DNA from 2 places in the Aliiglaciecola sp. NS0011-25 genome. Region 2 is predicted to be linked to the other one. Evidence: riboswitches for the same ligand, from Rfam matches in the RefSeq annotation. Region 2 holds a riboswitch; the other holds the start of a gene.
The links. A riboswitch is a leader RNA that binds a small molecule or an ion and turns the genes downstream of it on or off. The one in region 2 is predicted to bind thiamine pyrophosphate.
Positions count from the first base shown of each region.

Region 1 (4,946 bases), on a different contig from region 2:
TTGATCTCCATCCAACATTCTAACCAAATCGTCTGGTGAAGTTTGATAATGGGCATCAACTAACAATTCAAATACCCCTTGTAACAGCGATGGATGCTTGATTAATTGTGCTCCATTATAAACCTCGTAAACCAATTCATTGGAAGAGTTGGAAATACTCTGGTATTCAGTCAACCGCTTGGATACCGAACTCTGGGTTGTGGTTTTTAGCGCCATTACCTTATGCCAAAAGGCTTCAAGAGGATCATTTTCGAACCAGCGAATAGGTGTGTGCAACATGAATTCACGAAAGTGTGCAAAATGGGTTCTTAAAAAAGGTTTAAAGCGTAACTCAAAGCCTCTGCCGCTGCCTTCATAACCATGAATTGTTGTACTGAGAACTACGTTTGGATAAAGCTGAACTAATTTTTCTAACACTTCTGAGGGCAATGAGGCGGCTTCATCGACGAATAACCAATCGGCTTTTGGTTGGGTTTGAATAATTTTATCGAAAGGAACATACGCCAAGTGATTAGCTAAAATTTGTTTAATATCTCGGCTAGGGTCATTTGTTTTTAAAATTTTCGAAGCTTGTTCAAATATTTTTTGAGTCATGGAACGATGGGCTGACGTCACTAAAAATGTGGTATTCGTTGACATGATTAATTGTCCAGCTGCAATTCCTAAAGCAGATGATTTTCCTCTGCCTCTGTCTGCAAGAACGACTATCTGATTGTTATCTTTAGAATATGCAAACTTGATATATTCCACCAACTGAAACTGATCAGCAGTCATACATACTTCATCTTGAAAATGGCTTTTTTTCAATTCGGTTGTTTCTGCTTGAGTTAGTTGCAATTGTTGTTGTTGCCAGATTGAAACGCCAGGGAAGGTTTTAATATGCTCCACTAACCATTCTATAAATGGCGAGTGAGGACGGCTTGTATTAGGCACTAATCCTTGAACTGTACTTTGCGTATTGCCATTTTGTGACCAAGCATCTAGTTCTGGGCAAAGTAATATCATCAAGCCGCCTTTACTCACACAGCCGCTCAAAGCGAGTAGGGCATTGCCTCTAATATCAGCAAAGCCATCATATACCACCCATTCGAATTCTTGACCTAAAACGCTCCTATATTGCTTTGATTCAATATTTTTTACAGAATCAATATCACCGACACAAATTCTCGATGTTGGAGCATGTGCAGTAAGTATATTTGTTATCGATTCTTTAACCCACTCCTGCGATCCGGATATAACCAACAACTGTCGGTGACCGATATTGCGTCTGCGTTTCTCAAGCCAAGTTAATACTTCTAATGTCATATGCTTTTTTAGTTGAATTCTTGATATAGTTCAACTCCCTAGTGTATTGGATAAATTTAAGGAATACGAATGCGCTTTCTATCTCGAAGGTTAGTGATGCCAGGAGATTTAAATTATGCTGACGCGTTATTTGGTGGTCGAGCATTGGAATGGATTGATGAAGAAGCTGCTATCTATGCTATTTGTCAGTTAGAAACGAATGTGTTGGTAACAAAGCATATTGGTGAAATTACATTTGAATCTCCAGCGTTAAAAGGAGATGTAGTAGAATTTGGTCTGGCGACTAAAAAAGTTGGGCGTACTTCGATAACTATAACCTGCATGGTTCGCAATAAGGTGACCAAAAAAACCATATGCGTGGCGGATGATATTGTATTTGTCAGTTTAGATCCAACTACCAGAGAGCCTGTGCCTCATGGCAAAACGATTAAAGATTTGGAACAACAAACCCAGCAAGAATTAAGATCATTGAATTTAAGTGATTAGCTTCTTGTAACGTTATCCAAACTCAATTTGTTTGAGATAAAAATGCCGCTGACGTTTTTGAAGTTAGCGGCATTTTTTATTCTATAAACTTGCGGCAACTATTTTTCTAACATCTTCAGGCGTAATGTTTTGCCTTTCACCTATTTTAGTTTTGCCCGCTTTTTCGAGTCTCGAAGCAACCTTATCGGCTACATCACTATCAATGTCATATTCAGATAGGGTGGTCTTGATTCCCATATCTCGGAAAAATTGTTCAGTTTTTTCAATAACTAAATTGATTGCCCCTTCTTCATCATAGCGGCTTAATCCCCAAACTCGCTCTGCATATTGAAGCAGTTTTTCCCGTTTGTGTTCACGCTGATGTTGCATTACACGGGGTAAAATAATTGCAAGGGTAACGGCATGATCTAAATTATAAAGGGCTGTTAACTCATGCCCTATCATATGGGTAGACCAATCTTGAGGTACTCCAGCACCAATCAGTCCACTTAACGCTTGTGTCGCATTCCACATTAGATTCGCACGCAATTCATAATCTTTAGACGTGAGCACCTGCGGCCCGATATCAATTAAGTTGCTTAAGATCGATTCCGCAAATCGGTCTTGAACACTCGCATTTACGGGGTAGGTTAGATATTGCTCAATAACATGTACAAATGCATCTACCACACCATTTGCCAGTTGGCGTTCCGGTAAAGAGTAGGTGACTTCTGGGTCTAGTACCGCGAATTGAGGTCTAACATGTTCCGACATGAAGGGTAATTTAAGATTATATTCTCGACGAGTTACCACTGAGCTGGTATTGGTTTCAGTACCTGTCGCTGGGAGTGTTAATATGCAGCCAAGACTTTTAGCACTTTTAACTTTTGCACCCTTAGCTAAAATGTCCCAAGGATCGCCTTCGAAATCTGTGGCTGCGGCGACAAATTTAGCTCCGTCGATGACTGAGCCACCTCCAACTGCGAGAATAAATTCTACGTCTTCTGATTTCACCATTGATACGGCTTTCATCAATGTTTCAAATTCGGGGTTAGGCTCCACCCCGGAAAATTCACACCAATCGTGCCCCTCAAGTTGTTCAATAACTTGTTGATAGATACCGTTGTTTTTGATACTTCCACCGCCGTATATCAACATGATTTTGGCACTGGGTAGTAAAGTGGATAATTTACTAATACTGTCTTTTCCAAAAACAACTTTAGTGGGATTGTAGTAGATAAAATTTTGCATTTTCAAATCCGAAATTATGTAAAGAAGCTGAAAAGTGTCGATTAACTATATTGAACCACTAAGTGAGAAATTCAAGTTGAATGTATGAATTAACCGTCATTCATCAGTTCTATAATTTGCCTTATTGGCAGCGTAGTTTTACAAATTCAAAATATTCAATAAGTTAACTTGCGTTTTTAATTGGGGAGTCCGAAGCTTTCGACAGTATTAATTTTGCATGCGCAATCCATACCAATTTCAAAAAACAGCAATATATTCATGGCGATTCCATTACGCCCTTGCTATCATCTCGCCGTTCAAGTTAAACACTAACTTGTTACACCAAGGGGTGCTCTTTGCTGAGATCTAATTTATTGGAAACCCTTATACCTGATCCGGATAATACCGGCGTAGGAATGGTCATCAAGAACTTCTTAAAGCTCTCCATTTACTGCCGAAATACCGGATCTTTTCATTAATTAGAAGAGATCCAAATGAAATTAAAATTTCCTTTACTTTACACAACCTTATTAAGTGCAATTCCTGCATACGCGTTAGCAAGTGAAAATCTAGAAGTGATTACTGTTACCTCAGACTTCAGAGAAAACGATATTCAGAACGTCACTGCCAGTGTCAGTGTGATATCTGAAGAGGTGATTGAACAACGCAATGGCTTTCATCTTGAGGATATTTTAGGGGTAGGTGCCAATATTAACTTTAGCAGTGGCGCTTCCCGAGGACGTTTTATACAAATACGTGGAATTGGTGAACGTAGTCAATATTCTGAACCTAATAATCCCTCAGTAGGATTGTTAGTAGATGATTTTGATTTTTCTGGATTTGCCGGCATCGGCACCCTGTTCGATGTTGAACAAGTAGAAATTTTGCGTGGACCGCAGGCTACTGAGTTTGGCGCTGCGGGTATGGCTGGAACAATTAAAATCAAAACCGCCGAGGCAAATGAGCAGCAACAAACAAAATTTCTTGCCACTGTTGCTCAGCAAAATACTTGGAATATTGGTGCAGCTTACGGTAATCAAATTACTGACAAACTTTTCTATCGTGTTGCCATCAACCAGTTTAAAAGTGACGGTTTTATCTACAATCAATTTTTAGATAGAGATGATACCGATAACTTAGATGAGTTGACTGCGCGTTTGAAGCTTAAGTTTCTAGCAACCGATAACACAACCATAGATTTTAATTATCAGTATTTTGATATTGATAATGGCTATGATGCGTTTTCACTTGATAATGATGGGGTTACTCGCTCAGATGAGCCTGGTGTTGATACGCAAGAAACCCATGCTTTTGGCATAAAAGCGAAGATTGAATTTGCAAAATCTACACTTATTGGTTCATTGAACCACACTACATCAGATTCAGTGTACGGCTATGATGAAGACTGGACTTATGTGGGCTTTCACCCTTGGGAATACAGCTCGACTGATTACTATTATCGTGAGAGGGATTTAACCAGTGTTGATTTGAGAGTTGTTTCAAATGACAACGGATTGATTTTTGATGATAGCACGCAGTGGCTAATTGGTTTTTTTGCTCGTGATATTGATGAAAATACGCGCAGAAATTATACCTATGCAGAGCAAGACTTCACCAGTCAATATGAACCTCAAAATTTGGGGATATATGGTCAAACCGACACCCAGCTTACGTCAAATCTAAATTTAAGCGTTGGTCTTAGAGCGGATCGTTTTGAGATGGATTATATCAACAATGACGGTTATATCGAGCAGCAAACGGATACCATGCTAGGTGGTAAAGTTGTTCTTAAATATTCAATAAATCAAGCATCTGTGTATACGAGTGTTTCGCGAGGGTATAAAGCAGGTGGATTCAACCCTGACCAACGGGTAAGCGAAGCAAGTCGTTTATTTTCTCCTGAGTACAACTGGAACTACGAAGTTGGCATTAAAGGACAAGCCTTT
Region 1 is NZ_BAABWR010000016.1:123,785-128,730, forward strand. It holds gene ABWV72_RS14935 (tRNA(Met) cytidine acetyltransferase TmcA domain-containing protein) at 1-1,305, opposite strand, end outside; gene ABWV72_RS14940 (acyl-CoA thioesterase) at 1,375-1,791, shown strand; gene ABWV72_RS14945 (iron-containing alcohol dehydrogenase) at 1,873-3,021, opposite strand; TPP riboswitch at 3,336-3,434, shown strand; gene ABWV72_RS14950 (TonB-dependent receptor) at 3,495-4,946, shown strand, end outside.
Region 1: it holds a riboswitch for thiamine pyrophosphate, as region 2 does, so the genes downstream of both, ABWV72_RS14950 (TonB-dependent receptor) here and thiC (phosphomethylpyrimidine synthase ThiC) in region 2, are expected to answer to the same signal.

Region 2 (4,946 bases):
AAGTTGCTGTTCAGAGTAAACAACACTAGATGAGTTTTTCAAACGTAATTGCACGGTCCGTGCCCCGCCTTTTAATACGTCTTTGAGTATATTTATGGACTGGGTCACTGGATAGACCTGCAAGGGCTGCTGGACGTTGGCAAAACTAAGCTCATTGGCTTGGTTTATGTTTGGATATTTAGGCACAATGATCTTGGCAAAGTGCTCCAGATTTTGCGGCCAGCCTTTACGCGCTAAAACTCCCGGTCCTTTGCCTACCGGGTATGCATAGGTTAGTCCTTGATGCACATATGCTTTGGCAACCACAATCGCATCTAATAATGGATAGCCAACGGCCATGGCCGTGGCTATGGCGCTGGATAAGGTACAGCCGGTGCCGTGATTATGTTGGGTTACGACACGAGGGCTACTAAAGCCAATTCGCTGATGTTGGTGCTCAGGTGAGGTAAATGGAATCGCTTTAGCCGCTAACCAATCAATTGCACTGCCGTGATCTAAAGCGCTACTGTACAAAGCACTTTCTTTTGTTGCACTGATTGCTAAAGCGGCGTTATGTAACTCACTATTTCGAACGTCTCCACCGGTGTACAGTATGTTACAGCCAAGAAAGTTGGCGAGATTGTCGAGATTTGTTAGTTCCTCCTGTTGAGCGTGATTAGGTAACTGGCTTAGTTCCAGTAATACGCCTAACTCATATCGATTAGGGGTTATCAGAGTAACGTATTTTGCCAGCTGCAAATAAGCGGAGTACGAACTTGGTTGCTTATACCTTGATAAAGTTTGACCGCTAGTAGATACCATCACAGGATCCCAAATCACTGGAATTTGCAAATTATTGGTTTGTTCATAGGATGCCAACTTGCTGGCAAGCCATTCACTGATACATCGAATTTGCTCAGCGTTGGCTAACATACCAATCTTAATTGCCGCCGGAGGAATATCTTCCAATAAGCAATCCAGTTGCTTTATGAGCATGGCTGTTTGGGTAGCGGTGATCCCTTGAACGTGTTGTGAGTTTTGAGCGGTGATGGCACTCACAACTGTGCATGCATGCCCTCCCAAGTCGTTAATGGTTAGACTATCAGCCTGAATGCCAGCGCCACCGCCACTATCTGAGCCAGCAATAGACCAAACAATGGGGCGAGTAGCAGACTGCAACTTATTCGAGTCGATGTTCGTGCTTACATAAACACCCATGATTTATTCAGACTCCCGAACGGTTTGTTCATTGATGGGGGTATAGACCTGAGCACCTTGGGCTTTAAATTCTTTCGATTTTTGAAGCATTGCAGATGCTATTTCCTGCGGACTCAATCCAGCTTTGCTCAATTGCAAACGTGAGGCATCTTGCTCTATCTGAACTTGTTGTTTGGCGGCATATTCGCGCACGTCTTGAGTAATTTTCATGGAGCAGAATTTAGGCCCGCACATGGAACAAAAATGTGCCACCTTGGCAGACTCTTGGGGTAAGCTTTCGTCGTGATAACGTCTTGCAGTATCGGGATCTAAACCAAGGTTGTATTGGTCTTCCCAACGGAATTCGAAACGAGCTTTCGATAGCGCATTGTCGCGGATTTGTGCGCCTAAGTGGCCCTTGGCCACATCAGCCGCATGAGCAGCAATTTTATAGGCAATCAAACCCTGTTTAACATCTTCCTTATTGGGTAACCCTAAATGCTCTTTAGGAGTGACATAACACAACATGGCTACCCCATACCAACCTATCATCGCTGCGCCAATGCCAGAGGTAAAGTGATCGTAGCCTGGAGCTATGTCGGTTGTTTGCGGGCCAAGGGTATAAAAAGGCGCTTCGCTACAAATTTGCAATTGTTTGTCCATGTTCTCTTTGATCAATTGCATTGGAATGTGGCCTGGGCCTTCAACTATGGTTTGCACGTCATATTGCCAAGCTATTTTGACTAACTCGCCTAAGGTTTCTAACTCGGAAAATTGTGCTTCATCGTTAGCATCGGCGATACACCCAGGGCGCATACCATCGCCTAATGACAGAGAGACATCATAGGCGGCGCATATTTCGCAGATTTCCTGAAAATGCTCATATAAAAAGCTTTCTTGGTGATGGAATAAACACCATTTCGCCATAATCGAACCGCCCCGTGACACTATGCCCGTCAAGCGCTTCGCGGTCATTGGTACGTAACGCAGCAATACCCCAGCGTGGATAGTAAAGTAGTCTACTCCTTGCTCAGCCTGTTCTATCAATGTGTCACGGAAGACTTCCCATGTGAGGTCTTCGGCCACGCCATTTACTTTTTCCAGCGCTTGGTAAATAGGAACTGTGCCAATAGGGACAGGGGAATTACGAATAATCCATTCACGGGTTTCGTGGATATAGCGTCCCGTGGATAAGTCCATTACTGTGTCAGCTCCCCAGCGTGTTGACCAAACTAATTTTTCAACTTCTTCTTCGATGGAAGAAGTAACCGCAGAGTTTCCAATATTGGCATTCACTTTAACTAAAAAATTACGTCCAATGATCATAGGTTCGGATTCAGGATGGTTAATATTGGCTGGGATAATGGCACGTCCTCGTGCTACTTCTTGGCGCACAAATTCTGCGGTGATAGGTTGTCCCACTAGAGCACCGAAGGCATTACCTTGGGCTTTTTGACGCAAAACAGGGTCTGTTACATCTTCTCTGGCCATATTTTCACGGATTGCAATATATTCCATTTCTGGAGTAATGATTCCCGCTTTGGCATAGTGCATTTGAGTTACACGTTTGCCAAATTTGGCTTTTAATGGTTTCACTGAGCGGTTGAACCTCAAGTGCTCGAAACCATCGTCGGCGATGCGCTCTTGACTGAACTCAGAGCTGACTTGCTTTAACTGTTCAACGTCTTGCCGTTGCAGGATCCAGTCGCGACGCAGTTTGTTTAAACCTTGGTGTAAATTGATTTGAGCCTTAGGATCCGAATAGGGCCCTGTGCAGTCATACACCAGAATATCCGGATTTTGTTGGGTGATAGGGGCCTCTTTACTACCACCTAAAATCGTATCTGTTTGTGTTATTGCGCGCATACCCACACGAATATCGTGTTGCTTGCCTGATAAATGTATTTTGTTCGAATTGGGGTAGGAAAAAGGTGTAAAGTTATCTATAAATTGTTTCGCATTAGCGCGAGTTTGACGACGATTTGACATTAGCAATCTCTCATATTGTTAAAAAATGAAGTTGCTTGTCTGGAGAGGTTTGGTGTTGAAAAGCGCCAATTATCTTAATAAGGGCAGATTGCGTCTAACAACCTAGAATAGCTCCCCAATTGGCAAAATAAGCGGTAAGATTAAGCCGCAATAAAAGCGCCTTAATGGTTACAGCGTTACGCTTGTTTCCTTCGCGGGTACTAGCCCGATCAGGTTCAACGGATCCCGAATAAACGGTCTCAGCCCACACAACTTAGTCAACTAAATCGTGCTAGCACTCCGACAAGAGTGCAGTAATATAAACACATTCATTTGATTTAACAAGTAGAACCAGTGAGCAATAAACTTCCCTCCCAAAAACAACGGCGAAGTTAGGGTTACGCTGTGTGAGCCGTCCTAAATACTGTTGACACTTTTCAAATTGGTTTGGGACAGTGCAATGAAATTTCCGTTAAGACTACTCGAGGTGACTATTTCCGCGGTTTTAAATTGGCGGTTGTCGACCAAATGGGAAAGGCGAATTATTACTCTACAAACCACAAAATCTCGAGCAAGCAAAGGTTATGCTGGCTGAACTTGTTGAGACATAGCATAGTCGACGACGACACTTGGCCGTTAAATACAAAACGCCCGATGAAATTCACCGGGCGTTTCAAATGAAATAAGAATCAACCTATTTCAGGACTAGTCACTTAATTATACAATTATTGAGGCGTTCTCAATACCATCAAACGTAGCTCTGTCATGTCTTCAATAGCAAAGCGAATACCTTCACGACCTAATCCAGACTCTTTAACACCACCATATGGCATGTTGTCTACTCGCCAACTTGGAACATCACCAATTACGACACCACCAACATCTAACACATCCCATGCTTTATGCGCTTTATAGATATCTCGCGTGAAAACACCCGCTTGCAGGCCAAATTGGCTATTGTTAATTTCTTCTAGAGCATCGTCATAATCACTAAAAGGAGCGATAATTGACACTGGGCCAAAGGCTTCATCAGCGCTAATGCTGGCATCGCTTGGTACGTTTTCTAAGACAGTTGCCTGCAGCATAGCTCCGTCACGTTTGCCACCACATAATACACTAGCACCTTTAGATTTGGCTTCGGCAATCCAGTCATCAAGACGAGTTGCTTCAGATTCTGAAATCATAGGGCCGATAAATGTATCTTCACTTAGCGGATCGCCATGCACCAAATTCGCGACTTTTTCGACGTAACGCTTTTTAAAATCAGCATAAATAGATTCATGCACTAATACTCGCTGCACACTAATACAACTTTGACCAGACTGGTAATAAGCTCCAAATACAATGCGTTCAATGGCATCATCTAAATCAGTATCATGATCAACAATACAACCAGCGTTACCACCTAGTTCAAGTATTACCGGCTTCTTGCCTGCGCGAGCTTTAAGATCCCAACCCACATCAGGAGAACCGGTGAAACTAAGTAACTTAAATCTGTCATCGGTTGTAAACAGATCAGCTCCGTCACGACTACAAGGCAAGATTGAAAACGCACCTTCTGGCAAATCAGTTTCAGCCAAGATTTCGCCAATAATCAATGCACCTAATGGCGTGCGACTTGCTGGTTTCAACACAAAAGCACAACCAACAGCCAATGCAGGAGCAACTTTGTGAGCCGCTAAATTCAACGGAAAGTTAAACGGGGAAATAAATGAACATGGACCAATCGGAACTTTTTTATACATCCCCTGATAGCCTTTGGCGCGAGGGGTAATTTCCAAATTCATCACTTCGCCACTGAT
Region 2 is NZ_BAABWR010000001.1:110,929-115,874, forward strand. It holds gene thiE (thiamine phosphate synthase) at 1-1,197, opposite strand, end outside; gene thiC (phosphomethylpyrimidine synthase ThiC) at 1,201-3,165, opposite strand; TPP riboswitch at 3,335-3,457, opposite strand; partial or broken gene ABWV72_RS00540 (IS3 family transposase) at 3,666-3,830, shown strand; gene ABWV72_RS00545 (aldehyde dehydrogenase family protein) at 3,870-4,946, opposite strand, start outside.